2 regions of the Pseudoalteromonas sp. J2K-J031 genome follow, and region 2 is predicted to be linked to the other one. Evidence: riboswitches for the same ligand, from Rfam matches in the RefSeq annotation. Region 2 holds a riboswitch; the other holds the start of a gene.
What was found. A riboswitch is a leader RNA that binds a small molecule or an ion and turns the genes downstream of it on or off. The one in region 2 is predicted to bind lysine.
Positions count from the first base shown of each region.

Region 1: it holds a riboswitch for lysine, as region 2 does, so the genes downstream of both, dapA (4-hydroxy-tetrahydrodipicolinate synthase) here and lysC (lysine-sensitive aspartokinase 3) in region 2, are expected to answer to the same signal.

Region 1 covers NZ_CM200279.1:3,490,986-3,506,191, forward strand. The annotation lists gene ilvA (threonine ammonia-lyase, biosynthetic) at 1-1,066, opposite strand, end outside; gene ilvD (dihydroxy-acid dehydratase) at 1,068-2,924, opposite strand; gene AC3KZC_RS15955 (branched-chain amino acid transaminase) at 2,995-3,918, opposite strand; gene ilvM (acetolactate synthase 2 small subunit) at 3,973-4,212, opposite strand; gene ilvG (acetolactate synthase 2 catalytic subunit) at 4,209-5,858, opposite strand; gene AC3KZC_RS15970 (toast rack family protein) at 6,400-7,020, shown strand; lysine riboswitch at 7,265-7,459, shown strand; gene dapA (4-hydroxy-tetrahydrodipicolinate synthase) at 7,581-8,465, shown strand; gene AC3KZC_RS15980 (2,3,4,5-tetrahydropyridine-2,6-dicarboxylate N-succinyltransferase) at 8,477-9,217, shown strand; gene AC3KZC_RS15985 (PLP-dependent decarboxylase) at 9,217-10,422, shown strand; gene AC3KZC_RS15990 (succinylglutamate desuccinylase/aspartoacylase family protein) at 10,427-11,539, shown strand; gene AC3KZC_RS15995 (phospholipase A) at 11,799-12,821, shown strand; gene AC3KZC_RS16000 (bifunctional GNAT family N-acetyltransferase/hotdog fold thioesterase) at 12,909-13,817, opposite strand; gene AC3KZC_RS16005 (spermidine synthase) at 13,975-14,664, shown strand; gene dtd (D-aminoacyl-tRNA deacylase) at 14,653-15,090, opposite strand; gene pip (prolyl aminopeptidase) at 15,094-15,206, opposite strand, start outside.
Region 2 covers NZ_CM200279.1:2,280,007-2,295,212, reverse strand. The annotation lists gene AC3KZC_RS10385 (phospholipase effector Tle1 domain-containing protein) at 1-978, opposite strand, end outside; gene AC3KZC_RS10380 (OmpA family protein) at 1,240-2,289, shown strand; gene AC3KZC_RS10375 (Mks condensin complex protein MksF) at 2,771-5,554, opposite strand; gene AC3KZC_RS10370 (condensin complex protein MksE) at 5,554-6,096, opposite strand; gene AC3KZC_RS10365 (MksB family condensin complex protein) at 6,098-7,360, opposite strand; gene nhaD (sodium:proton antiporter NhaD) at 7,520-8,776, shown strand; lysine riboswitch at 8,862-9,035, shown strand; gene lysC (lysine-sensitive aspartokinase 3) at 9,127-10,473, shown strand; gene AC3KZC_RS10350 (4'-phosphopantetheinyl transferase family protein) at 10,600-11,349, opposite strand; gene AC3KZC_RS10345 (sodium-dependent transporter) at 11,477-12,799, shown strand; gene AC3KZC_RS10340 (2-hydroxyacid dehydrogenase) at 12,877-13,851, opposite strand; gene AC3KZC_RS10335 (glutathione peroxidase) at 13,853-14,332, opposite strand; gene AC3KZC_RS10330 (NAD(P)-dependent oxidoreductase) at 14,423-15,206, shown strand, end outside.

The DNA of each region.
Region 1 (15,206 bases), 1.2 Mb from region 2:
ACTCAGTAATTGCACGCCCACCTAACGCTTTACAAAAGCGGCGAAAACTGCCTTTTTCTTCGCCTATGGTCACAGCAAAAAGCGCTTCATTTTTTTCGCCAAGCGCTGTTCGCTCGGCTACATAACGTAAGCGGTCAAAGTTTAAATTTGCTCCCGACAAAACCGCCGATAACTTAAGCCCTTTGGCTTTGTTTTCAATGCACCATTTTTTTAGACCTGCTAAGGCCAGAGCACCTGATGGTTCTGCCACAGCACGGGTTGAAACAAAGACATCCTGCATCGCAGCACAAATCTCATCACTGCTTACCGTGACCACTTCATCGCAAAATTGCTGTGCTAAACGAAAGGTTTCTTTACCAATAATTTTAACCGCCACACCATCGGCAAAACTGCCGACACGGTCCAATTCAATCGGATGGCCTACTTCAAGCGCCGCTTTTAAACAGGCACTTTCTTCAGACTCAACCCCGATTACTTTAATATCGGGCCGTAATGATTTGATATACACCGACATCCCAGCCAGCAAACCACCGCCACCGACAGGTACAAATACGGCATCAAGTTGTGGTAATTGCTGCATTAATTCGCGTGCAATCGTCCCTTGGCCAACAATGACATCTGGGTCATCAAAGGGTGGCACAAATACCGCCCCTTCTTGTTCTGCAAGATTTAAAGCAAAGCTATTGGCCGCATCAAAATGATGACCATGCAAAATCACTTCACCGCCCAAATCACGTACCGCATTCACTTTAATTTCAGGTGTTGTTACTGGCATCACAATTTTGGCGGTATGGCCTAAAAAGCTCGCGCTTAGTGCAACCCCTTGGGCATGATTACCTGCAGATGCAGTCACCACTTTTGATTTTGCAGGCAGTTGTTTAAGTTTATGAAACGCACCGCGTAATTTAAACGAATAGACAGGTTGCTGATCTTCTCGTTTTAGCCAAATTTTATTGCCGAGTTTTTTTTCTAAACTCGGCATCGGGCTCACTTGCGTTATTTTCGCCAATGGCTCCATATTGGCTTGGATAATTGCTCTGAAATATTCAAGCTCTTTTGAAACCATATCAGCTTAACTCCTCTAGTTTAGCTAAATCACGCACCGCGCCTTTATCGGCACTGGTTGCCAATAAGGCGTATGCTTTTAAAGCTGATGAGACATAACGCACACGATCAACCGGTTTATAGGCTTCTTTACCACGAGCAAGCTGCTTTTGTTTGCGCGCTTCAAGCTCGTCATCGGTTAGGTCGAGTTTAATTTGGCGTGTCGCAATATCGATAATGATCTTATCGCCATTTTCAACATAAGCGATGGCACCACCACTTGCTGCTTCTGGAGAAACATGGCCAATCGATAAACCTGATGTGCCCCCTGAAAAACGGCCATCGGTGATCAACGCACATTTTTCAGCTAAGCCTTTAGATTTCAGATAGCTCGTTGGATACAACATTTCTTGCATGCCTGGGCCGCCTTTTGGCCCCTCATAACGAATGACGACCACATCACCCGCTTTTACTTCATCGTTTAAAATGCCTTCAACCGAGTCATCTTGTGATTCATAAACCACAGCGCGCCCTTCAAAATGCAGCATGTCATCGACCACACCCGCACTTTTTACAATACAGCCATCTTGCGCCAAATTACCGTACAACACCGCAAGGCCGCCGTCTTGTCTAAAGGCATGTTCAACACTGCGAATACAACCATGCTCACGGTCATTATCCCCTTGCGGCCAACGGCACTCTTGGCTCATGGCTTTAGTGGTACGAATACCTGCAGGGCCTGCGCGGAAGAATTTTTGTGCGGCTTCATTTGCAGGATCGGTCGCGTCCCATTTTTTAACTAATTCTGCCATGGTCATACCGGCAACATGATCCACCGATAAATCAACCAAACCCGCTTTACCAAGCTCACGAATAATCGCCATCATGCCACCAGCACGGTGCACATCTTCAATGTGGTAATCAGGGGTCGCTGGGGCAACTTTACATAAAAAGGGTGTTTTGCGAGAAAGCGCGTCGATATGAGACATATCAAAATCAACACCCGCCTCTTGCGCTGCAGCTAATAAATGCAGCACGGTATTTGATGAGCCACCCATTGCGATATCAACCACCATTGCATTCATAAATGCAGTGCGATTAGCAATGGCGCGCGGTAATACTGCTTGGTTATCTTTTTGATAATATTCGCGGCATAAATCAACAATGCGCGCACCCGCTTCAACATACAGTTGTTTACGATCTTTATGAGTAGCAAGCGTAGTGCCGTTACCCGGCAGCGCTAAACCAATGGCTTCTAATAAACAGTTCATTGAATTGGCGGTAAACATGCCTGAACATGAACCACAGGTTGGGCATGCTGAGCGCTCAACTTGTTCAGAATCGGCATCACTCACGTTCGAATCAGCGCCTTTTACCATGGCATCCACTAAATCAAGTTTGATATCTATGCCTGCAAGGCGCGTTTTACCCGCTTCCATTGGGCCACCAGAGACAAAAATAACCGGGATATTTAAACGCAGCGCCGCAAGCATCATGCCTGGGGTAATTTTGTCGCAGTTTGAAATACAGATCATGGCATCGGCGCAGTGACCGTTGACCATGTATTCAACCGAATCAGCGATTAAATCGCGTGACGGCAACGAATACAGCATGCCGCCATGACCCATGGCGATCCCATCATCTATTGCAATGGTATTAAATTCTTTTGGTACGCCACCCGCTTGTGTGATGGTTTGCGCCATTAGTTCGCTAAGTTGGTTGAGATGAACATGCCCTGGCACAAATTGAGTGAACGAGTTAACAACCGCAATAATCGGTTTACCAAAATCCTGATCTGTCATTCCTGTTGCACGCCAAAGTGCACGAGCACCTGCGCGTTTTCGACCTTCAGTTGTTTCTGCACTTCTTAATTTAGCCATAGTTACCTCTGTATTTTAGGGGGAAACACCCCCTAGTCCTCATTCCCAAAAATTTAAAATCTTTATGTATTTATGCGTTTACGTATTCAAGCCAGCCATGTGGATCGGCGCTTTGACCTTTAACCAAATCAAAATAGGCTTTTTGTAAGTGTTCCGTGATTGGGCCGCGCTTGCCAGACCCAACTGTAATGCGATCGACACTGCGCACCGGTACAATTTCAGCAGCAGTGCCAGTCATAAAAAACTCATCGGCTAAATATAATGCTTCACGCGCAATCGCCTCTTCACGCACTTCGTAACCAAACTCTTTGGCCAACGTCATGATGGTGTCTCGGGTTAAACCCGGTAAAATACACGCTGTAGTTGGTGGCGTATAAAGCACACCCTTTTTAATTACAAATAGGTTTTCGCCTGCGCCCTCGCTCAACATGCCATTGGTATCAAGTGCAATGCCTTCAACATACCCATTGCGTTTGGCTTCACCTGAAATAAGCTGCGATGATAAATAATTGCCACCTGCTTTTGCTGCTGTTGGCATGGTATTAGGCGCTAAACGATTCCAAGACGAAATACAAACATCAACGCCCTCAGCAAGGCTGTCTTCACCTAAATAAGCGCCCCATTGCATCGCTGCAACCGAGACCTCAGCAACATGAGATTTAGGATTTAGCCCTAAACCAACATGACCTAAATAAGCAAAGGGACGTAAATATGCGTCTTTAAAACCATTTTGTGCCACAGTGTCTTTACAGGCTTGAACCAGCTCTTCTAACGTATAAGGAATTTCCATCCGATAAATTTTTGCTGAATCGAACATACGCTTGATATGATCAGTCAGACGAAAAATTGCTGGGCCATTGGGCGTGTCATAGGCACGCACACCTTCAAATACCGAGCTACCATAATGAATGGCATGGCTAAGCACGTGGGTAGTTGCTTGCGCATATGGAACCATCTTTCCGTTGAACCAAATAAATTCTGACTGCTGTGACATAGTAATTTCCTATTTTTAATGCCGGTATTACCGATAAAAATGTTTAAAAAGCGGTTAGCTCGCTTGCTGTTTTAATTGCTGCTCTACAAAATTAACTTCAATCAACTTATTGAGTTGTTGGGTTAATAAATGAATAGGCCGATCGCTATCGACGGTAAAATTCACTAAATATTTTTCATCTTTTGCTTCTAACTGCATGTGAGTCAGTGAAAAACCACGATGGCGGGTAACACGTAAAAAACGCTCAACTGCTACGCTTTGGTTTTTTAATTCAACTTGTAAATAGTGTTTCATGCTTGCACCTCAGTCATCATTTGTTCGTTACTTGCACCTGGCGGCACCAGCGGCCAGACATTTTCTTTATCATCAATGCAAGCATGTAAAATATAAGGCCCGGTTGCTGATACGAGCTTTTCAAGCGCAGCATCCACTTCATTGGCATGAGTAATGGTTTGCCCTGGAATGCCAAATACCGCAGCAAGAGCAACAAAATCAGGATTATCCGATAAGTCTGTTTCACTATAACGACCATCAAAAAACAATTGTTGCCACTGACGCACCATACCGAGGCGTTGGTTATCTAAAATTAAAATCTTAACGGGTAAGTTATTGCGACGAATGGTGGCAAGTTCTTGGATATTCATCATGATTGAGCCATCACCTGATACCGTGATAACAAAATCATTCGGCCGAGCAACTTGTGCACCAATAGCAGCGGGTAAACCAAAGCCCATTGTGCCTGCACCACCACTGCTTAAATGATTGCTTGGATGGCGAAATCTCATGTGCTGCGCCACCCACATTTGGTGCTGGCCAACATCACAACATACCACGCCATTTTGTGGCATTAATTGGCTAAGCTGGTTAAGTAAATAAGGAGCATAGACTTTATCGCCTGGGTAATCATAGCGCCATGCATATTGCTGCTTCATGGCAGAACAATGATCTAACCAAGCAGCCGCTGTGACTGGCGCACTCAACTGCGGTAAAGAATCTTTTAAGTCAGCCACTAACGACGCCGCAACGGGTTTACGTTTGCCCACTTCGGCCGCATCGATATCTAAATGAATCACTTTTGCTTTGGCGGCAAATTTAGCTAAATTACCGGTTACTCGGTCGTCAAAACGCGCACCGATACATACTAATAAATCACATTCTTGGACGGCTAAATTGGCAGCTTGACCACCATGCATCCCGAGCATACCTAAATCATACTCATATTCAGGTAAAACTGACCCCAAAGCTTTTAACGTCGAAACAGCTGGCATTTGGGTTGAATTTAAAAACGCCATTAAATGTTGCTGCGCATCTGCTGCTTGTACGCCGCCGCCAACATACGCGACCGGACGCTTAGCATGCGCAAGCAACTGATTGGCTTTTAGCACTTCGTTATGCGAAACCTGTGGTTTGTAATCATCAGCAGCAAGCCAAGGATGAAATGGCACTTGCGCCAATTGAATATCTTTTGGAATATCAACAAGTACAGGGCCTGGGCGCCCTGACTGCGCAACGTGCATTGCTTCTTGTAAAATCTCAGCTAAATCTTCAGGACGCTCAACCAAATAACTATGTTTAGTGCAAGACAATGACATGCCTAATACGTCGATTTCTTGAAAGGCGTCAGAGCCAATTGCTGCTGTCGGAACTTGTCCAGTAATGGCAAGTAACGGCACTGAGTCCATCATGGCATCAGCAAGCGACGTGATTAAGTTGGTTGCACCGGGGCCTGAAGTTGCAAAACACACCCCTAACTTCCCTGTGCTTCTGGCAAAACCTACAGCAGCAAAACCAGCACCTTGCTCATGACGAGTTAAATAATGCTTAATCGGCGCGCCATACAAAGCGTCATAAATTGGCATAATGGCACCACCTGGATAGCCAAACACCTCGTTTACGCCATGTTTAGCAAGTAATTCTATTAGTAATTGCGCGCCTGTCATTTTCAATTCAACCCTTAGTTTTACAATTTTTTCAAACACCTAGAAACAAAAAACCCCCCGGACTTTTCAGCTCGGGGGGTTCGTGATTAAGCAATTTTACTTAGACACTAGCTCGCCCCCGCGGTGATAATAATCACCACGTTAATAATAATTAGGACTAGAGAAAGTGTATTTGTGAGCATGTAATTGTTAACCATTAATTAGTGTAAAAAGGCAGATAGTTGGTCTGCGTTAATTTCTTTTTTATTAGTAACCTTTTAACCCTAACAAGTCAACAACAAAAACAATGCAAATAAAAACAGTTAGCAGGCAAAATATTGCCAATAAAAATACTTTAAAACCTTTATTTGGATTTTTTATTCGTAACGCCTGAAGATAATGAATGATTCAAACAATATAACAGAAATTATCCAATTGATTAATTTTATGTTACCAGTTAAATTGAATTCAATATACAAAAAATAAATTTAATTATTTTTAAACCTTTTTAATCATGGCTTGCGACTTACTGATAACATCATCACAGACATGGGTCCTTACTATGAAAAAATTAATTAGCTCACTTACCCTTATTACCGCATTGTTTAGCCAACAGGCTAGTGCCGATAGCGAAAAAAGAATTACAGAAACATTAACAATGACCAACCAACAAAGCTTGAGCATCAATTTTCCCGTTGGAAGTTTAGAAATTGAGGCAAGTGACAGTGATCAGCTCAAGATTGAAATAGAACTCAAACCTAAAAAGAATGGTTGGTTTTCATCCAATGTCGATTTATCAAGCATTACTTTAGATAAAAAAATCACCGATAATGAAATTAGCCTCGAAGTGAACAAAGACGACCTACAACAAGATTGGACTATCCACTTACCACGCACTGCTGCACTGGATGTTCAACTTGGCGTTGGCAGCATTGAAATCAATAACTTTGCCAACTCTGCCGACATTGAAGTCGGTGTTGGTTCAATTCGGATTGATACCACTCTCGATGACTTTAAGCGCATTCAACTGAGCTCTGGTGTCGGTGATACCCGTGTTAGCGGGTTAATTAACGAAGTAAAAGAACAACGACAGTTAGTAAGCTCAGAAACTGAATACCGCGGTGCAGGTCAACATAATTTAAACATAGAAGTCGGCGTGGGCGACATCCGGATCCGCCGCTAAAATGGCTATTTAAGCAATTAAAATGCTGCCAAAGTGCAGCATTTTTCATTTAAAACAAACCACTTCCACACCTGACAAACCCCGTTTTAGCGCCGCCTTTTTTACCTCAAAATATCGAAAAACCAATCTCGACGAAAAGAAAAGATCGTAATTCATCATTGACATATAGATGGCTAAAATGTTTCAATCCCTGCCGTGAACCCTATTCAATGATTAGTTGCTACGCTCTGTAGCGATTAGTTTTAGGGCTAGAAGAGGTGCGTTAATCAGGTAATAAACGAGAGGAGAACAAACTCCAATGACCGTTTATGAGGGGAGTTAACGCCGAGAATGCGCATTGTTTGTTTCAATGTTATTTCGGGCGTCTGGGTTGAATCCCAGCGACTGTCACCAATAACAGCTTAAGCTGTTGCAATTTTGGTGGAGAGCTTCTGGTCTTAGGAAAATAAGGCTATTTGCTTTATTTTTGTTAAGTCCATTCGCTCTTCGAATTTTATATGTTCGGTAGTGCTTTGGATTATTCTCCACTTTCCTACCGACATGATATGAGTTCGGTAGAGATGATCCAACAATTCGATTTATCTGAATATCCGTTATGGACGGCTTTAATTACGCCGTTTACACCACAAGACACAGTTGATTTTGACGCTTTGGCACAGTTAGTTGCTGAACAAGTGTCGGCTAATAATGGCATTTTATTACTTGGCAGTACCGGCGAAGGCTTAGCTCTAACCGAAGCCGAACAAAAAGACATTGTTACTTTTGTTTGCCAATTAGCACCTCAAGTTCCATTAATGGTCGCTGTGGGTGGTTTTAACTTAAAACAACAAGTGCAATGGCTTGAATTTTGTAATGATTTACCTATTCATGCTTATTTACTAGGATCACCACTTTACGCCAAGCCGGGCGTACAAGGCCAAACGCAGTGGTTTGATACCTTGCTAAGCCATTCAAAACACCCTTGCATGCTTTATAACGTACCAGGTCGCAGCGCGGTTGCAATCGCACCACAAGTACTTAAAAATTTAAGTCATCACAGCACCTTATGGGCGATGAAAGAAGCCAGCGGCGACATTGCCAAATTCGAAGCATTTCGCGTAGCGGCACCACAATTGGCGATTTACAGCGGTGATGATGCGCTAATGCCTTACTTTGCTCAAGCGGGTGCTAAAGGGTTGGTCTCTGTTGCTGCTAATGCATGGCCTACTCAAACGGCTGAGTTTGTTCGTCGCTCACTTGCGGGTACGTACCCTAATTTATTTGGCCAATGGTCAAGTGCTATCAATAGTTTATTTGAAGTAGCAAATCCAATCCCTGTTAAAGTGTTAATGCACAAACAAGGACGCATTCAGCTGCCAGATTTACGCCCACCGTTAACACATTTAGAACTCAATAATCATGCAGCGCTTGAAGCTGCTAATCACACAATTTTATCTTTTAATTAAACAGGCATTTTATGAACTGGTCAGAACTTATTCAACAATTGGAAGCGGGCACTGTGCGCGCAGCAACTCAAGATGAAAACGGTCAATGGCATGCAAATGTTGAAGTTAAAAAAGGCATTTTAGACGTCTTTAAAAATGGCACCAACATTGAATTCCCAGGTGGTTTTGTTGATAAACACAACTTAGCTGTACGTGGTTTTTCAGCTGAAGATGGCGTGCGTATGGTACCCGGTGGTAGCAGTGTACGCCCTGGCGCTTATGTGTCTAAAGGCACGATTATTATGCCTCCTTCTTATATCAATATTGGTGCTTATGTTGATTCTGGCACTATGGTTGATAGCCATGTTTTAGTGGGTTCATGTGCACAAGTGGGTAAAAATGTGCATTTAAGTGCAGCCGTTCAACTAGGCGGTGTACTTGAGCCTGTTGGCGCGAGCCCAGTCGTGATTGAAGACGATGCATTTATTGGCGCAGGGTGTGTGATTGTTGAAGGCGTAGTCGTTAAAAAAGGCGCAGTACTTGCGCCAGGCGTACGTTTATCGGCCACTATTCCTGTGTACGACTGTGTTAACGAGCGCCAACTTGAGCGCGGCGAACCAATCCCAGAATACGCCATTGTAGTGCCAGGTTCACGCCCTGCATCAAGTGCATGGGGTCGTAGCCAAGGTTTAAGTATGTCATGTGCCTTAATTGTGAAATACCGTGATGCACAATCAAACGCTTCATTAGCACTAGAAGAGGTATTACGTTAATGAGCTTTTTGAGCACATCAGTTCGCGGTCACATTAATGCACTGGTGCAAACGCAAGACCATCCTTTTTTTATCTATGATTTAGATCAGCTTGCTGCGCACTTAACTCCCTTAACCGCACAAAATGTGGTGAAGTTATGGTACGCAGTCAAGGCCAATCCTTTGTCGAGCGTGATTCAAACTTTAGATAAAGTCGGTTTTAATTTTGACGTAGCAAGCGCAGGCGAGCTAAATCAAGTATTAAAACAAGGAATTACCGCTGAACGTGTGCTCAATACTGGCCCTGCCAAAAGTAAGAAACAAATTAACCACTTTTTAGAGGCTGGCGTGCGTACCTTTGTTGCCGAAAGCCTTAATCAAGTGGCGTGGTTAAACCAAGCGGCGCAAAGCCATCAAGTGCAATTGCGTATTTTGCTACGCGTGCAACTTCGCTGGCCTGAAGGTGAAAAAAACCCATTAGGGGGCAATAGCCTAACGCCTTTTGGTTTAGGTACGCAGCAATGGCGACATTTAAATATTGCCGACTACACACACCTTAATTTTGTTGGTCTGCATATTTTTCAGTGGGGCAATATGCTCAGCACTGACAAGCTAGCCCAACTGTGGTCACAAATGATTGCACCATTACAAACGCTCGCCGAACAACTCGGTTTTGCACTAGAGATTTTAGATTTAGGTGGCGGCTTAGGTATTCCTTACACCACTGAGCAAGATGCGCTCAATTGGCCTCTGTTGCTTGATGCGTTAAGCAATATTAAGTTCGAATCAGGCGTGAATGAACTTTGGATGGAACTAGGCCGTTATGCTGTAGGTGAATGCGGCCATTATGTAAATCCTGTAGTGGAACAAAAAGAAAACTTTGGGTATCACCAGCTAATTACCGCTGGCGGAATTAATCACATTTTACGCCCTGCGGTGACTAATCAGGCGTTTCCAGCCCAGTTACTACGCCAATCTGATGCGCCAGTTCGTGAGTTTTTAATTCATGGCCCGCTTTGTACGGCTCTCGATAGTTTAGGCACACATCAGCTGCCCGCCGATCTCAACGAAAATGACCATGTCGTTTTTAGCCAAGTAGGTGCATACGGCTTTACCGAAAGCATGCCTTATTTTTTATGTCATGAATTAGCGGCTGAGTACGTAATAGAAAACAACCAAGTTCGCTGTGTCCGCGGTAGCGAAACTGCTGATTATTATTTGAGATAAAGTAATGAATTCAATCAGCCAAGAAAACATTTTAGTTGGTGAAATTGCAAATGGTTTACCGTTAACCATTCCGGTTTATCGCTTAAAAGGTGATGGCACAGGTCCACATGTGTATCTTCAAGCCAATATGCATGGTGCAGAGGTGCAAGGTAACGCGGTTATTTATCAGCTACTTGAGCAATTAAAACAGCTTAACTTAAAAGCAGATTTCACACTTGTCCCTTATGCAAATCCGATTGGTTGTAATCAAAAATCAGGGGAATTTACCCTAGGTCGCTTCGATCCAATTACGGGCACGAATTGGAATCGCATGTATTTAGATGCCACCGCCATCGTTCCTGAGTTTGTGCGCAACCACTTAACAAGTGATGCAAACACCATTAAAGATGCGTTTCGCGAGCAATTAATTACTTATATTGACAAAAAGCTCAATGGACCGGCTTATCAGCTCACTACTGGTCAACGCATTGCATATAACCTGCAACGCCTTGCTCATCAGGCTGATATTGTTTTGGATTTACATACCGGCCCCATTTCAAGTAAGCACTTATATTGCCCAACCTATGCCAAAAACAGCGCCCGCTTTTTTAATATTGAGCATGTATTATTAATTGATAATGGCTTTGGTGGCGCATTGGATGAAGCCAGTTTTTGTCCGTGGTGGGATTTGAGTAATGCACTCAAAGCACAAGGTGTATCATTTGATATCGCTGTCGATGCCTTTACGGTGGAGCTTGGCTCACAAGAAAAAATAGATTTAACCGCCGCTAAATATGATGCGCAAAGTATTTTAAGTTACTTAACCCATAAAGAAGCGTTTCACAATTCACATCATCAACCCGCAAAAATGACCCGTTATAGCTGTCATCTAGATGATTATATTGCCTATTATTCGCCACTTGGCGGCATGGTTGAATACCTAGCACCGTTAGGTGGACACATTAAAGCAGGCACTCCAATCGCCAATATTTTGCGCATGGAGCGCTACTTAAGTGAAACGCCTTTGCAGCAACTGACATTTGATAAAGACGCAATTGCTATTTTGCACTTTGCATCAGCCAGCGTTAACCAAGGCACAGAGCTATATAAATTTTTTACTAATTACAGTGAGCTATAGAGTAAACCATCTTTAAACCGAACTCTAATTGCGTGAGAGTCGCCATGTATTCCCGTGGCATATTCAGATAGCGGCAGTTTTGCCGCCATCTTTTTCAAGCAATTAACCCATTGCGTGAGAGTCCAAATTGGACAAGCTCGGGCGGCTGCAAAGCCGCCTTTTTCTTTCATATGGTAACAAAAAATAACCTTAATTATTTCCCCGATGAGGGAGAGCCAAGATATACTGAGTACTTAATAAGCTAATTTATAGGCAAACTATGCGTTATTTGATCAGCTTGGTTGCGTTGATTTCGTTTTTTCCTCAAGCATCCGAAAGTGAACCGGTTTCAAATCCTGAAATTGAATTAGTAAAACAGTGTGTATTAGGAGAGCTATTATCGGGTGATGATGAGCGCACCATAGGCCAAATTAAGCAAAACTGCGCCAAGCCAGATAACAATACTAAGATTAGTCAGCTTGATCAACGCATGGCTCGTGAACACTACAGCCAAGATAACCGCAATGTGATCACCCCCCATAAGCGTAATTATTTACTACCAATTACCTACATGAGAGACCCTAATTCGTCCTCATTTGATCACCACAATCAACAGACTTCAGATGGTACTGTCGAGCCATTAGATAATTTTGAATCTAAATACCAGCTATCAATCAAGGTTCCTCTCTTTAATCATTTTTCAGACAAAGATCAGGCGGTCTATTTAGGGTTTACACTAGAATCGTATTGGCAAGTTTTTAATAAAGAAATCTCATCCCCTTTTCGTGAAACAAATTACCAACCTGAAATTTTTTGGGTTAATTTTTTAGATCCTGAACATGTACTATGGGGCGATGAAATGGCGCTTATTTTGGGGTTTGAGCATCAATCAAATGGCCGAAGCCAGCCTAATTCTCGCTCTTGGAATCGCATTTATGCTGACTTTATTTGGGAAAATAGAGGTTTTGTTTTTAGCTTAAAACCTTGGTATCGCATCCCTGAGAATCGCAAATCTAGCCCTTTAAACCCAAAAGGTGATGATAACCCAGATATCTACAAGTACTTGGGCTACTTTGAATTCTCAGGCGCATATCGTTACCAAGAACATGAATTTAGCTTTATGAGCCGCAATAATTTTAACGCGCAAAACCGAGGTGCTATCCAACTCGATTGGTCCTTTCCACTTTGGGGGCGGCTACGTGGCTATACTCAATATTTTAATGGTTATGGCGAAAGCTTAATTGACTATAATGCCCATGTTCAACGATTTGGTATTGGTATTTTACTCAGTGATCTTCTTTGATTATGTTCATCACTACAATTAAAAGACAAAAACGCCAATAATTTTACTTATTGGCGTTTTTATTATCTAAACCGAATGCGTGTTACTTCAAACTGATGTCTTTAATGGCAAAACCACAAATTGGCCAGTAAACTCAGCCACTTTCACATCGTTATCATAGACATTAACTGGCACGTGATACACCGCTTTTTCGCCCTGCTGAAGCACTTCAAGCTCTCCCACACAATCAGCTAATACGACACTGGCACGTGGCGAAGATTTTAAGGGTTTTAGGTATTTAATATTAGCATCAGCTAAAACAATATCGCCCTCAAGCTGTAATTCTTTTAATGTTAAATACGTTGCGCCCCATCCCGTTAAAGTAGCAAGGCTATAGATTGAACCCGCAAACATCGAACCATGCACATTAATATTGGCATCAAAATCAGCTTGTGTTGAAAACAGCCAATCGGTGTAGGTTTCAACCTTAATCCCCATCGCATCACTAATCGGAATGGCTTCGCGCCATGTATTTTGTAACACTTGCGTCCAATCTGGGTGTAAAAACCAACCAGGCTCAGACGGGCGATTTTTGACCATTTTAAAATGCTGAATATCACCATAAGCAAGATGGGCTTTTTCTACGACGGTATAACCATGGCGCTGATAAAAAGGTAAGGCACGCTCTCGAGCGAATAATACCAACTCTTGTGCAGACTGGGTCCAAGCTATCATTTCTAATTCATGCAATAAACGACTACCAATGTGCTGATTACGCGCATGCTCAGCTACCGCCATATAACGTACTTGTGCTTGATTGTGGTTATTAAAATGCAACCGAGCGACACCTAATACCTCACCTTCACGATTTCGAATAAAGCGATGCTCTGAGTCTTGCTCCAAATCATCTTGCTCAGAGCCGCGAGGTTGTTGCCAAGGTGCGCGTAAAACCTGCCAGCGTAATTGATAATAATCCTGCCAATCTTGACTGCTTTGTGGGGTCGTAACTTGAAACATGCCAGCTCCTATCGTTATTATTCGCAATCACTCTGACAGCGCAGAGCAAAAATTCACTCCACAATACAACAAAAAACTAACAGTTAAAATAGCCCTCTGATTTGAACTGTGCATAAAACGTGACACACGTAAAATGCTCTACTATCCTGATTAAACTATGAAATATGTGCAAGCCGGTAAAGGCATTATTCACCCATACTTCATTGCCCACTGTACTGAGATAGGTCAACTGATCCATTGGCAAAAGCAATTTGGCCAAAGCATACAAGTAAGGCAATATCAACAACTTAGATGGTTATTGATCAATGAAGTACTGCAATCTGTCATCGAAATCGATGAACCGGATCATTTGTTATTTCCGCATTTACAAGTGCTTGCGAATATTTGGCGTACTATTGATATACCAGGCTCGGTGTTGGAGATTGGGCTTGGCGCAGGGGCAATTCGTAATTACTTACAATTTCATTACCCAAAAACTGAACTCATAACAGCAGAAAAAAACCCTGAAATAATCCATTGCTACAAAAAATACTTTGGTGGTGAAGCCTCGATAAATTTACATTGCCAAGATGCATTACTTGAAATAAAAACAGCACGTACTTTCGATTGGATAATCATTGATATTTTTAGCCAGCTTGAAGCGCCCGTATTTTTATTTCAAAAACAGTTTTACGATGATTTGAGTCATATTTTGGCAGCGAACGGCCATTTGTTTATTAACTTTTTGAGTCAAAGTGACTCGCAACTCATTCAGCTCAAGCGCCTGTTAAAAGCTACGTTTACCAAAGAAGTAAGAATAGAAAAAATCCCAGGCTATACCAACCACATTTTGTGGCTACACCTCTAAGCGAAACGTAACTGGACCATCATTTACTAAATGTACTTTCATATCAGCACCAAACTCACCTGTTGCAACGTCAATACCCTTAGCTTTCGCTTGAGCAACAAAATAATGATACAAATTTTTTGCAGCTGCAGGCTCTGCAGCTGATGAAAAGCTTGGTCGCATCCCTTTTTTTGTATCGGCAGCCAATGTAAATTGCGATACAACTAAAAGCTGACCTTGAATATCTGAAACGCTTAAATTCATTTTTCCTTGGTCATCATTAAAAATGCGATAGCCACAAATTTTATGCAGTAATTTGTCAGCTACTTGCTCATTATCGAGCTTTTCAACTCCTAACAACACTAAAATGCCCTGCTCAATTTGCCCAATGACTTTATTTTCAACTACAACTTTAGCTTCTGATACTCGTTGAATAATGGCTTGCACTGTTTACCTTGTTATTTTGAAATAGTTTGATTTAACTTTGCAATATAATCGATCTGCAGCATTGCGCATAGCCTCGGCATAACACTGATTTTCAGAGCAGTGCCCTACCTCATTTA
Region 2 (15,206 bases):
AATGCGATATTTCGCATTACGTAGCGAAACAGGCCGATATTCAGTCACTTGATTGAGCCTGTTCATCACACTGTGATGCACAATAACTATTTGGTTTGTAACCGGTGCATCGTTTTGGTGAACACACACTTTGCGTGTAGCAAGGGTTTTGTTAGCAAGCTGTTGATTACGTTGCTGTTGATGAAGAACACCATTAATTAATGGCACGATTTCGATATCATCTAAACAAATGGCTAACCCATATTGGTCGTGTAATTGCGCATAATTTACATCGGTTGGTTGATAAAAGACTAAACCAGCGTCAGTTGCATGTTGCATCATAAATGACAGGCAGACATCCGACAGTCCATCAAACCAAAAACCGCCTCCAACATCCGAGTGCACACCAGAAAACCACACCTCAAGTACTCGGGCGTCTTGATTGAACAAGGTTGGTTGAAAGGCTAAGCGTTTTTCATCAAGGGCGACTAAGTGCACAGCACGTTTGACATTGTGCGCTAAAGTACCATTTTCAAATACCACATCACTGGCTGGGCGAGATTGGCTATTTAAATCGGGCAAGCCAATGGCGGCAACCGTATCAAAAGCACCTAAAAAAGTGACTTTAGCGTCAATTGAAGCGGCAAAGCGGCGTGCCAGCGCAGCCCCTCGACTAAAGCCAAAAATAAATACCTCAACATTTTGCTCTTGATAGCGAGCTAAATCGTGTTTGGCTTGTTGTAAAATCGAGTTGACGTCAGCAAACTCAGGAGCAAAAACACTATTAAATGCACGGCTGAGCCAAGAGCCGTAGGTACCGACGCCTGAATAATAAAAACTAGTTTGAGCGTGGTTGCTTATTGTGGCTTCGTTTGCGAGTGTGCCACCAAGTAACAAATGTAACTTTAAAATATTCGTAATACTGGTGTCGGTTGCAAAATCATTAAAATCAGTTGGGTCGTTGCAGGTGCCATCAAAACAAAATATCAATTTTTTCATTTAACTATCCTTCCATGGTCTAAAATGAGCATCCTAAAGCAAGAATTAAACAGGGACAAGAACCAGTTTCAAAAGCATAAGTGAGAGATTGGTTAGTTAATTGCTAAAAGCACATTAAAAGATGGGACATCTTATTAAAATATATAAAATAAATGTGCTGAAACAGTATTATTGCTCTTTTCTTTAAAGTAGAATGCGCCCATAAAATTTAGCACTCAATAAATGTGCAATTTTCATCTCAATCAAGGAACCAAATTTACTATGTCTAAGCATATTTTTTCACTAGGGTTAACAACTTCTCTTGTTGGTGGTGTGTTACTCGCTACTAGCTCTTTTGCAGCGCACAGTGAAGAAACTCAAGCGGATAACTTCAATTTCAATAACTGGTATGTTGGCGGTGAGTTTGGCCGTAAACGTCAAGATGATCTTTGTAAAAAATCACTTACCCAGTGTGATAGCCGTGACGACGCTTGGAGTGTATTTTTTGGTTATGAGTTCTCAAAACATTGGGCGCTTGAAGGTGGTTATACTGATTTAGGTGATTACTCAACGACGCGTTTAGTCAATGGCTTAAGTAATCATGCTGTTACATCAATGACAGGCTTAGAGTTTGCTGGTGTATTCCGTCTTCCATTAACTGAACAAGCAGGCTTGTTCACGAAATTAGGCGCAATGTACTACGACGGCGAAGAGAAAAACGCTTTTGCTAAGTTTGATGACAAAGGTTGGGCTGCGTTATTTGGTTTAGGTGTAAGCTATGATTTCACTCAATCATTACAAGGCCGCGTAGAATATAACTTTTTACATGACTTAGGTGATTCTCAGTTCGCGGGTGATCATGGCCATGTAACTTCATTAGGTTTATCGTACCGTTTTGGTTCAACAACTAAAAAAGCTCCAGTTGCGCCAGCGCCAGTTGCTCCAGCTCCGGTAGCTAAAGTTGTAGAGCCAGTTGTTGTTCCAGTTGTTGTGCCTGCAGTGAATGCATTTGCGTTATTCGATTTTGATAAATCAGCAGTAAAAGAAACACAATCATTACAAGATTTAGCAGCTCATTTAGTTGCAAATCCACAAGCACAAGCGGTAGTAACAGGTTATACCGATACCCAAGGTACTAACGAATATAACGAACAATTAGCGCTTCGCCGTGCTAATGCAGTTGCTAAATATTTAGCTGCTAAAGGTGTCAATGCAACACAATTAACAGTAAAACATGTTGGTGAAACAGATTTATTCGCTAGCAATGCAACTAAAGCAAAACGTTTTAACAACCGTCGTGTAACGATTGAAGTTGCTCAATTCACTAAATAATTGAAATTATTTAGATAAAAGCCTCGCTTAATGCGGGGCTTTTTTATGCCTGTGAGTTTTTGTATGAAACAGAGTGATGCTTAAACCTCTTCCCGAGAACTGAGTGAAGTTAACTCCGCAATAGCTGTCTGAGAAATACTTATGAACCTGATCTCTGATTAAGAGATTTAGTAACGTATTGATTTAATTTATATAAAAATCCAGACATTCTCCAGTCGGAGATTTACAGGGATAACAAGGTGAGTTTACGCGTCAATAGCGGGTCTATTGCAAGTAAACTCAACGTAGTTATTGTTGAAAATAGCCACTGGAGATAGATTTATTATCCAGAGTTCATTTTATTATCAAGTATTTAGGTTAAATACGCTGACAGAACTGGACAAGTAAGCTTAATGAAATGAGCAGTGAGGCGAGAGCCTTGATTGAAACAACCACGCCAATTCTAGGTTTGGCATGGTTGTTTAATCGGACGTGAGTAACGCTATGTATGAGGGTGCTGTACTTCAATCCAGTCTTTTTCATCAACCCAGTTTTGTGCGCCGTTTTCGACACTGCGAATAGGCACAATATAATCACAGCTAATTTGAGGCTTAACCGAGGCAAAAATGGGCACAAAACCAAAACTGAGAGCTGTTTCAATAATCGCTTTTTGATTTTGCGGGTCAATATCGGCCGCTTCATCAATATAAATTGGAATACGGTAACGGTTCTGCTCTTGATCCGACAATAAGTAGCGAATAAACAGCATGCCACACAATAACTTAATAGTGATCCGTGTGCCATTTGACCCTGCAGAGTCAATTTTATCAAAGTGGTCGGTTTCACCGGCGCGGTTTACCACTTCAAAGCGAATATCAAATAAGTCTGATAAGGTGAGACCTGCTTTATCGCTCGCAAATTGAATCAGATGATCTTTGGCTGCATTCACTTCTTTTTCATTAACCGGCTCGCTTGAGAGCAAATCAAGCGTATCGCCTTGTTCGAATAAATCAGCTGTAGCAATAAGGGTATCGATACTGTCGACCAGCTGTTTACGCGGTAATACATTGATTTTAAACGCTTGTAAGTTTGAAATTTGATGCTGACTGATACCTTTATTAAAACTATTCATTTCACGGCGCAAACGGTCGAGATCTTCGCGAAGGCCTTTAATAGTGGCAGCGACTTCGGTTAAGGCGACCCGAGCTTGGCGCTCAACCGCTTCACGTTCATTATCAATATTATGAAAGGCGGCAATGAGTTTTTGATATTTAACGAGTTCATCAGGTTCGTTATCAAACTTGGTGATCCCGGCATTATAAATATGCAAATAAGTATTTCGGACATTGATGTCAAAATTACGCAGCTCTTGGCTGTCTTTATTAAAACGATGGACAAGGTCGGCTAAACTATCAAAATCAATTGCAATATCAATTAGATAAGGGGTGCATTTGCCACTGTAAAAATCTAAAGTGTGATCAATGCGCTCCGATTTAACTTGGCGTAAACGATCGGCTTGGCGTTGTAATTGCTCTTTTTTACTTTTAACAATAGAGCGTCGATCGGCAATTCCACCGGCATCTTGCTGCACTTCTCGCAGTAAATCGGCTACCTGCTCTTGTTCTGCCTCAAGTTGCGCTTTTAATAGGCCTTGTGCTTCACGTGTTTGTAGCATGGTTTGGTAATGGTTAAAACGTTCAAGGGCACTTTCAATCCCCATGAGTTCTTGATAGAGCGCTTCTTTTTCGGCTTGTTTACCTGCAACGTTTGCTGCAACCTCACGCTGGCGAGCAAAATCAACCAGTGCGATGTCAAGAGCTTCGATTTGGGCCTGAATTTGTACTTTGCTATCACTGGTTTGCATTTGTAATGCGGGCAGTTTTTTTAGTTTTATGCTGGCACCCGGTAAGGTCAGGATCCCGCCTTTTACTGCATCGGATAACTGCACCAAAAACTCGCCAAAAGCGTGATCGTCAGTGATTGCAACATCACCTTGACTTCCCGTTGCCAAACTAAATAAATCTGGGTTTAAAATTCGTGATATTTCTTCTACTTCTTTGAGAGACAACTCTTCACGCATTCGAGTATAAAGATTGTATTCGAGGTTTTTTAGTTGCAGTTTTAGGCTTTTTAGCTGTTTTTCGGTTTCTTTTATCCGAAAATCAAGGGTATGCAAACTTTGCCCTTGAGCACTGGTAATGGAATGCGACAGTTGCTCGTATTGGAGCTTAAGCTGTTGCAAATTGGTTTTCAACGTCGGTAAACCCACCAGTTCAAACTCGTGATGTAAGCCATTAAATTGGATAAACCATTGCTCAATTTGGCTATTTCGGCGCTCAATATCACGCAGTTGCTGTACATACAGAGTTTGTTTTTGTTCAAAATCGTGTTTTTCAGCTTCGATATCGGCCAAGCTTTGCTCAAGCTCTTCAAGTTGCGCATCTTGATAGTGTTCAAAATCAATTAATGCTTGGTCTATTTTGGGCGCATGTGCTGCCAGCTTGCCCTTTAAGACGCTTTGATTTTCAAGCATGGCTTCAAGCGCAGCGATGGGCTCTTGCATTGCTTCGAGTGCTTTGAGCTCTTTGCGCGAGCGATTTACTTTATCAAATGCGCGGCGCCAGACTTCATAAAAGTCGACTTTAGAATTTGACATGTGGCGCTCAAACACGCGTAGCATAAAGCGTTTTACATCCGGTGCACCAAGTTTATGCAAGTTTAAGATTTTTCTGAAAATTTCTTTGTAAATGGCAGAGTCTTGCACATTGTTTAAGGGGATCATTTTTAAGCTTATCTGCGAATCAAAGGCACTGGCGCCACCAGTAAGTAGGGCATTAAGCTCTTGTGCTTTGAGCTCAAAAGGTGTGAAGTTTAAGCTTTTTAGGTGGTTAAATAATTTAGTATATTTAACGATGGTTTTGCCTTGAGTGTAATCTTCAATATTGAGTTTGCCGTTGTAGCAAAAAAATTGATGGGCAAATCCTGCAATTTTACCAAGCCCAGCTACGCCAATCACCACAGGGCCATGAGGGAGCTCGGCTTCGAGTAAAATATACGATTGATCAGAGCTAAAATAAAATTTACGGGTTTCTTCTAAGTCGTGACCATCCCATTCGGTGAGGCGTAAATCATTGATTAGTGGAAACTGCAGCGCATTAATTACCGAGCTTTTACCAGTATTATTTGGCGCGCAAATTGAGCTGCTTTTATCAAGCGGGATCACACATTTGGCATATCCGGCGGTATTGAGTAAGGCAAGTTTTGTTAGGCCGTATAAATGTTGCATTAGTTGTCCTCCTGCACATCAAGTTCGTTGATTTGCATTAATGCATCGAGATAACGATATATCGGACTTTGAATTACAAAACCTTGCTCAACTTCTTTGGCTAAACCAAAGCGGCTCATGCGCATAAATACATCTTTGCGTAAATCTGAGCCTGAAAAAATTTCGAGCTGATCGTATAAGTGTTTATTATGCTGCACTAAGGTTTGCATCAGTTCTAAATCACAGACTTGTTCAAAGAGGGCGCGCAGTGGGTCTTTACCTAAGTTGGCAAAGTATTCGACCAAGACATAGGTAGTGAGCGCGAAGGCACGGGAAATTTTGCCCATGTTGGGGGTGCTATCTTCAATTTCGAGGTAATAAAAACCTCGGCCATCTTTAATTAAATTGTGACCAAGTGACTGAAAAAGTTCGGTATATTGCTCATGGCAATGGTCAAGTTGTTGCCAAAGTTGCACATCTTGTTCACTAATGTGATAACCACTGACCAGTTTTTTATTAATGTGCTGTAATTCGGTGAGTTCAGCTAAATTTATGTGTGTCATATTAATTCGATTTTAAAGACGTCGTTTTTAACGATGCGTGATAAGGGTGTAATTTAAATTGGCAATCAGCTAATGCGATAACGCTTGGTTGTGCGCTGTGTGTGACCGTTAAATCAGGATCATTGGCCATTTTTTGATATAAAAATAGGAGTTCGTCGGCCTCTAGTTCTGGATATTGGTTATCAAGCCAGCCCAAAATGCCCGTATTTTTGTTACCAAGCTCTGCAGTAAAACGGGCTTTAACGCTAAAAAAGTCAGGAATGTTAGGATTGATGAATGCAGGTACGTGGCTTTGATCGGGTAATTGGTATTCTTCTTGTTCAAACTCGGCAATGTGTGCCATGTACGCCACCATTTGATGCGCGGTACCCAGTGAGAATTTTTGCTGATCCGATGCAATGTGTGGTTGATGGGCACTAAGTACTGCATCGACACCATTTTTACGAATTGACCCTAGCACCTTGGCAGCTTGGCGGGTGAGTAGTGTGTTGCGACGTAACTCTTCACGCAGTGGCATCAGCATATCCGCGCTTTTACGCAAGCTTTCTCGCCCGGTTAGGTGCATGTCTAAAATACGAGTACGTAACTGCTCTAACATTCGTTTTTCGCTAAAAAGTTTGCCGGTAATTTGAATTTGGTCGAGTAGCGTGCTGATCTGCTGCTCAATCTCGCTAAAACACGCTTTAAATTCACCGCCAATATCTACCATTTCAAGCATGGGCTCGATGTATAAATCAAAGGCTTCAATCACGGCTTGATAACGTTTTTCGAGCGAGCGCTGTGAGTGATCGGCTTTGGCTTGTTCAACGATATTTAAAATGGCATTTTCGTTGTGGTAAAACAGTTTTACGATTTTTCGTACCCGTTCATCCATAATGCGGCAATTACGGCGCAATTCATCAAAATCATTGTCTTGACCCGCTTGTGCTAAACGATGGCCAAGACGCGCTAAATCTTTGATAAGGACATGCACTTCTTCTGCAATGCCAAGGCTCTCTTCTTGTAATAAATATTGAGCAAACTCTGCAACAGCACGATTGAGCTCGAGCTGAGATGATTTTGCCAGCGGAATTAAAATATCGTGATTAAGGAGACGGTTTGCTTCTTTAAAAATTTTATCACCCGGCCAAGTGGGGTACTTGGTTTTTAAAATCGTTTGCACATCATGAATATTAAAGTCAGCCATATTAAAACGCCGGATCAACGTCTCTATCAAAGGCCAATGGTCTGACAAAATAGTTAATATTTTCTTAGGTGGGATCATACCTATCCACTACGTTGTTTAATAATTATTCTGCTTAGAAAGTACTACTAAGATAGTAGGTACAGTGCGGTAGTTTTATGACATTTTAAGTGCTAGACTACGCGCCGCTTGATTGTAACGCAAATATTTTACTTTTCTAACAAAGGTTGTTAACGAAAAATGGTTACTGGTATTATTCTATCGCTAATCGCACTTGCGTTTGTGCTGATCGTTATAGAGGATATTATTCACGTAAACAAGGCCAAAACCACGCTTTTTTTTGGTACTTTATGTTGGATAATCGCCTTTATCTTCCCTATTCACGGTGAAAGCCCTGAAACTATTCAACATCAATTAGATCATAACATTCTCGAGATAGCGACTTTGTGGTTATTTTTGATGGCTGCCATGACCTTTGTTGCCTATTTGAACTCAAAAGGATTTATTCAAAACTTAGTTCACCGCATTATGCCAAAAGAAATCAGTGAACGTCGCTTGATGTTTTTGGTTGGTGGCTTTGCGTTCTTGTTTTCATCGATTTCCGATAATGTGACTGCGACCTTAATATCGCTTGCGGTTGTCATGTCTCTTAAACTCGATAGTAAAAAGCTGATTAAATACACGACCTTGATTATATTTGCTGTGAACTCAGGCGGTGTATCGCTCATCACTGGTGATGTAACCACTTTGATGATTTTCTTGGCTGATAAAGTCACGATAGGCCATTTATTGCTGTTGGTTGCGCCTGCAATGTTTAGCGTACTGGCACTTGCTGTGATGTTGTCGGTTGGGATGAATGGCAAAGTGTATTTTGAACCAGATACCTCACGTCGAATTGAAAAAACAGATATCACCATTGCGGTTATTTTCCTTTCAACCATTTTTGGTACTTTGGCACTGAGCGTTTTATATTCAGTTCCGCCATTACTGACGTTTTTATTTGGATTGAGCTTTATGTTTTTAGTGGCGCAATTTTTAATGCGCAAAAAAGACGTAAACAAAAAAATCATCGATTATATTCGTGAAATTGAATACGACACCTTGTTGTTCTTCGTTGGGGTGTTATTGCTTGTTGGTGCGATGAAAGAAGTCGGGGTGCTGACTCAATTTACGCATTTATACGAGATTTTAGCGCCAGAATACGCAAACTATTTTATGGGGCTATTATCAGCCACGGTCGATAACGTACCGTTAACGGCGGCGTTATTAAAAGCAGACATTGCAATGGATGCGCGCCAATGGCTAACCTTTACTTACGCAACCGGTGTGGGTGGCTCAATGCTTATTATTGGCTCGGCTGCCGGTATTATTGCGATGAGTAAAGTCAAAGAGTTAACGTTTGTTAGTTATTTACGTTTAAGCCTTTATTTACTTACGGCTTACACCATTGGTTATGTTGGTTCGTATTTCGCTGGATTATTAATTACTGTAAATTAATGATTGACAGCTAGACGTCTAAACGTTAGATTTAAAACCCCGCTAATCAGTGGGGTTTTTTATTGCTTGGGTTTAGTTTTGAGCAATAAACAGAAGAGGTGCGAAGGCCAGGTAGAGCATTTGAGGGCGCGGTGTCCGATGACGATGTTTTGAGGGGGACCTTCGCCGAGGGAAAATAACCACCGTCCAGTTATTTTCTCGGTTTAAGAGGCTGAATCCTCTGAACTGTCACCTATTTTGGTGGAGAGCTTCTGGCAGTGGATTACCGTTTTCATTTCAAAGTACCCTTGCCTTGCAGTTCTCCTTGTGTATTTTTATCAACGTATAATGTTGATAAATAAGGAGACCCAATGAGTTCATCTTTTATTGTTGCCAAGTTTGGTGGCACGAGTTTAGCCGATTTTGACGCCATGTATCGTTGTGCGCAGATCATTCACGATGATAATAATGTTCGTGTTGTTGCTGTGAGCGCAAGTGCGGGTGTGACTAACCATTTAGTTGCGTTAAGCCAAAAAAACATCAGTGCTTCAGAGCGACAAAACAATATCGATGGTGTGTTAGCGATTCAAAATAATATTTTAGCCAAACTTAACCTCGATGCCGATTTAGCCACTTTATTTAGCCAAACCTTGGCTGATTTTGAGCAATGCGCTGCGTTAACAAGTACCAGCGAGCAACATAACGATGAATTACTGAGCTTTGGTGAGCGTTTATCATCGTGTTTATTTACCCAAGTATTACGTGACGTAGGTATTAAAGCCGAGCGTTTTGATGTGCGTAACGTCCTTAAAACAGATGCGCATTTTGGTAAAGCAACACCGAATGTGGCGGCAACCCGTGCAGCGGCCCTTGAGCATTTAGTGCCATTATTAAACGATGCTGTGATTGTGACCCAAGGGTTTATTGGGTCAGATCAACATGGTCGCACTACGACGCTTGGCCGTGGTGGTTCCGATTACAGCGCTGCGCTTCTTGCTGAAGCGGTTGATGCGTGCAGTGTGCATATTTGGACTGATGTAGTAGGGATTTTTAGTACTGACCCACGTTTATGCCAAAAAGCCAAACCAATTCCAAAACTGAGTTTTGATGAAGCCGCTGAAATGGCTACGTTTGGTGCTAAAGTGCTGCATCCAGCTACTATTTTACCCGCAAGCCGTGCAGGGATCAGCGTATTTGTTGGCTCAAGCCGCGCCCCTGAACAAGGTGGGACGTGGATTGAAAAAGAAAAGTCGCAGCACCCAGGAATTCGTGCGGTCACTCAGCGTAAAAACCAAATTTTATTGACTTTAAAAAGCCCAGAAATGCTGCTGGCCAGTGGCTTTTTAGCGCGCGTATTTACTATTTTATCTGAATACAATATTTCGGTTGATTTAGTTACAACATCAGAGATCAGCGTAGCATTAACCCTTGATAACGCGCCAAATGCGAGCCGCCCAGAACTTGATCAGGCTTGTCTTGAGCGTTTAAGCGAATTTTGCCATGTAACGGTTGAAAATAACCTGACATTAGTGGCACTGGTTGGCTCTGAGATTCAACTACGTCAACATGAAATAAACCTAATGCAAGTTTTGGCTGATTTTAATATCCGCATGATCTGCCACGGTGCCAGCAAACATAACCTCTGCTTTTTAGTTGAGCAAAGCGAATCAGATGCGGTGGTACAGTCAATTCATCGCCGTTTGCTTGAAGGGTGTTAATCACGCTCATCAATTAAAATAGCGAACTTATTGAAGCGACCCCCAATAGTTGGACATCCAATGATTGGGGGGTTTTTATAGCATTAAGAGTTTGCTTTTGTTAATACGTATTTGTTTTTATTTGACTTAATTGTTGAGCGTTATCAGTGTAAGTTTGTCTGTTTGCTCGGTCGTTAAAAGCGTTAAATCAAAGTCATTGATGCTGGCGCTAAAGCGTTTAAGTGTGTGATATTCAATTAGTTCAAATACATTAGGGCTTAATAACTGTGCAATAGGGCGCTTAAGGGTTTTTGCGAGCGCTTCTTTGAGTGTCCAAATGCGATAAAAATACTCGGCTTGTTGTTTTGGGCTAAGTCGGCCTGCTTGTTCAATCAATGCCACTTCACCAACATGATAAAAATGGCGCGCAAGTTTATCAAACGCGCGTAGTTTAGTCGTCTTTTCAAGATCAATACCAAACGAAAATACATGCTGTTGTTGCATGCACAGTGCCACAGCCACCATTTCATGGCTATGTGAGAGGCTGAGTTTTATCGGTAAAAGCTGATTATGGTGGTAGAGCTCGAGCTCTTTTTTTGTATCGTTAAAGCGAGTTTCAAACGTAGTGCAGTGATCGTTGTAATGAGCGCTAAGGAGTTGCTTGATAATTTGGCGGCTTTTTAAATATTCACGCTTGGCTTTGGGCTGTTTACGCTTGGTTAAAATGGCGATTTCTGCTTGGCAAAGAAAGTGTTCAGGTACTATCTGCTCTAAATTGAGTTCACTGGCATTGGCGATAAAAACAGTGAGTTCGCCCTCATTTAATTGCGGTTCTGCAAGGTTAGTAAAAGTTGCGGTATGAATGGTTAAGTTGTTGGAAAAAAAATCAATTGGCATAAAAATTCGGCAACTAAGTTCAATTGGTTATGAATTATACCTAAGTAAGTGATCCTAGTAACTGTTTTAGCTATATGAAGCACGTTTGATATGGTTTAATACAAAAAAATGATAAGAGATAGACGCAATGGCACAGATTCGTGATGGTTTTCAGAGTCGTTTAGGTTTTGTATTAGCAGCGGCAGGTGCTGCTGTTGGTTTAGGTAATATTTGGGGTTTTCCAACACAAGCTGCAAACCACGGTGGTGGGGCATTTTTGCTGGTATATTTTATCGTAATTTTTTTACTTGCCTTACCTGCTTTATATACTGAATTATATTTGGGCCACAGCGCACAAGCTAATCCTGTGGTGGCGCTGCGAAATGCGTGTAGCGAACAAAGCAAAAAAATGGGGGCTGCAGCGGGATATATTGGCTTAAGTGGCGCAATTGTAATGCTGAGCTTCTATTCAATTGTCGCAGGATGGATGATTGCATACAGTCTTGAACCCGTTGCTCGTTTTTTTGGTGCAACGGCAGTGGCCGATTTTTTAAATAGCGATACCACGCTACGTAATTTTATTTTCACGCCAATTATTTTGATTTTAACCGCGGGTATTATTTTACAAGGGGTGAAGTCAGGCATTGAAACTTGGTCTCGTCGTTTAATGCCGATGTTGTTGTTATTACTTATAGGGTTAATTGGTTATATCGCAACACTTGATGGTGCAATAGCGGGTTTTAAAGCCTATTTAGTGCCTGATTTTTCTAAAATAATGGACCCTGATTTAATTATTGCTGCGATGGGACAAGCGTTTTTCTCTTTGTCGCTCGGTGTGGGTTGTATGATGATTTACGGCTCGTATTTAAAGCCGCAAGAAAATTTACCTAAGCTTGCTTTTTCGGTGGCATTACTTGATACCAGCGTGGCGTTTTTAGCCGGTTTACTGATCATTCCTGCTATTTTTGTGGCGCAGCAACATGGCGTTGAGGTGTTTCAAGATGGTAAATTGATTGGAGAAGGCCGCCTGATTTTTGCCGTACTCCCTGAGTTATTTGCCACTATGGGTCAAATTGGATTATTGGTTGCGCTGTGCTTTTTTGTCTTGATGTCGATAGCTTCGCTTACGTCTACGATTTCATCAACCGAAATTCCGGTTGCCTTTTTAGTTGAAAGTCATGGCTTTGACCGTACAAAAGCGACGTGGTTAGTGACTTTAGTGGTGTTTGCTTGTTCAAGTATCATTATTATTAATTTCGATTGGTTATTTGGTTTAGTGATTATGCTGTTTACGCAATACCAGTTACCATTAATGGGATTATTTTATTTCATTACAGTGGGTTGGTTGTGGCGCCGAGGCAATAAACTATTACAAGTAACCAGAGGGCCGCATTACTGGTTTGCACAATATGTCCGGTTTATTTGTCCAATCTTAATGACAGCAGTGTTTTTAAATGTAGCATTTTCATAACAAATAAATGATGTTAAAAAGCCGAACGATACATTACCCGTTCGGCTTTTTATTGGCTAGTGTATTAAAATGATCGCTTAAACAACGGCATTATTTAAAGTGCGTTGCTCGCCAAATTGCTCAATATTAAAAAATGTCACTGCAGCAATTTCATCAAGGGCTTCTTGGGTGAAAAATCCTTGATGACCCGTGATCAAGACGTTTGGAAACGTTAATAAACGCTGAAACTCATCATCTTGAATAATTTCGCTGCTCATATCCCTAAAAAAGAGTTCAGACTCTTGCTCATACACATCGAGCCCTAAATAGCCCAAAGTTCTGTTTTTAAGTGCGGTAATGGTTGCTTTGGTATCGATGAGAGCACCTCGGCTGGTATTGATCAGCATCACCCCCGGTTTCATTTGGTTGTATGCCTCGTCGTTAATGAGGTGATGGGTTGCGGGCAATAAAGGGCAGTGGAGTGAAATAATATCGGATTGCGCCAATAAAGTGGCCATCGGGACGTAGTTTAAATTAGTGGCACTTTGGCTTGGATCATGGGCTAAAATACGACAGCCAAAGCCCGTTAGAATATTGCATAAGGCTAAGCCAATTTTTCCGGTACCGATCACACCAACGGTTTTTTGATGCAAGTTAAATCCTAATAAGCCATTAAGGTCGAAATTGCCTTCTTTGACCCGATTATATGCTTTATGAGTTTTTCGACTTAACGTGAGCATTAAAGCTATGCAATGTTCAGCCACGGCTTCTGGGCTGTAAGCTGGTACACGGGTAATGTGCAGGCCTAATTTTTTAGCGCTGATCAAGTCGACATTGTTAAAGCCTGCACAACGTAAAGTAATAAGCTTAATATTGAATGCATGTAAACTTTCTAAGACGGTAGCCGATAAATCATCGTTTACAAACGCGCAGACCACATCACACCCTTGTGCTAGTTTGGCACTTAATAGCGTTAAACGTTCGCTAAAAAACAACAGCTCATGGCCAGCCTGATTATGTTTGGTAAAAAAAGTTTGCTCGTATTTTTGTGCACTAAAAAATGCGATTTTCATGTTATAAAATACTCTCTATGACTGAACTAATAGCCTCGGGTTTGGTGCGGGGCGCATAGCGCGCAACAACTTGGCCGGTGCGATTAATCAAAAATTTAGTGAAATTCCATTTTATTGCCCGAGCTTGTAATAATCCTCTTGAATTTGTTTTCAAAAAGTTAAACAGCGGCAATGCATCGGGTCCATTGACAGCTACTTTAGCAAAAATAGGGAAGCTGACGCCAAATTGTAGCTCACAAAAGTGTTTTATTTCATCGTTTTCGGCAGGTTCTTTATTTTCAAATTGATTACAGGGAAAAGCTAAAATCGTGAAGTCTTGATCTTTATATTTTTGATAAAGCTGCTCTAAAGCAAAATACTGAGGTGTAAGTTCACATTTACTGGCGGTGTTGACAATTAAAAGTGGTTTTCCTTTAAATTGAGCTAAATCATAGTCTTCACCGTTGGTTAGTGGGGCAGTAAAATCAAAAATTGATGCCATCATGGCTCCTTTAAAGTGCTAGGAGAAGCCGAGTGTTCTCCCTATAATCGAGTTAATTTTCACAGTCTAACAAGCAAATAGGACAAAATTATGTCAATCAAAGTCGCTTTTATTGGTTTAGGTGTGATGGGGTTTCCCATGGCAAGGCATTTAAAAAAAGCCGGTTACGACGTTACCGTATTTAATCGTACAACCGCTAAAGCAGAAGTTTGGGCCAATGAATTTGGGGGGCATTTTGCGCTCACACCAGCACTCGCTGCGGTTGATGCTGATATGGTTTTTGTGTGTGTTGGTAATGATGATGATTTACGTGCGGTAACGCTTGGCAATGACGGAGTGCTAGCGTCCATGAAATCAGGGTCTATTCTTGTTGACCACACCACAACCTCTGCCGATGTCGCAAAAGAAGTTGCGATGGCGGCAAATAAGCAAGGTGTTGAATTTTTAGATGCGCCTGTTTCAGGTGGTCAGGCGGGGGCTGAAAATGGCGTGCTCACGATAATGGTGGGTGGTGATGAGGCTGTGTTTAATCGTGTACAGCCGATTATGGCCAGTTACGCACGCTTTAGTCAGCTACTAGGCCCTGTTGGGTCGGGGCAATTGTGTAAAATGGTGAATCAGATTTGCATTGCTGGAGTGGTACAAGGTTTAGCTGAAGGGCTTCATTTTGCGCGCAATGCAGGGCTTGATGGCGAAAAAGTGATTGAGACGATTGCCAAAGGTGCCGCAGGGTCATGGCAAATGGAAAACCGATATAAAACAATGTGGGCGGGTGAGTATAACTTTGGTTTTGCAGTGGATTGGATGCGAAAAGATTTAGGTATTGCACTGGAAGAAGCCCGTAAAAATGGCTCAACCCTTGCCCTGACAGCAT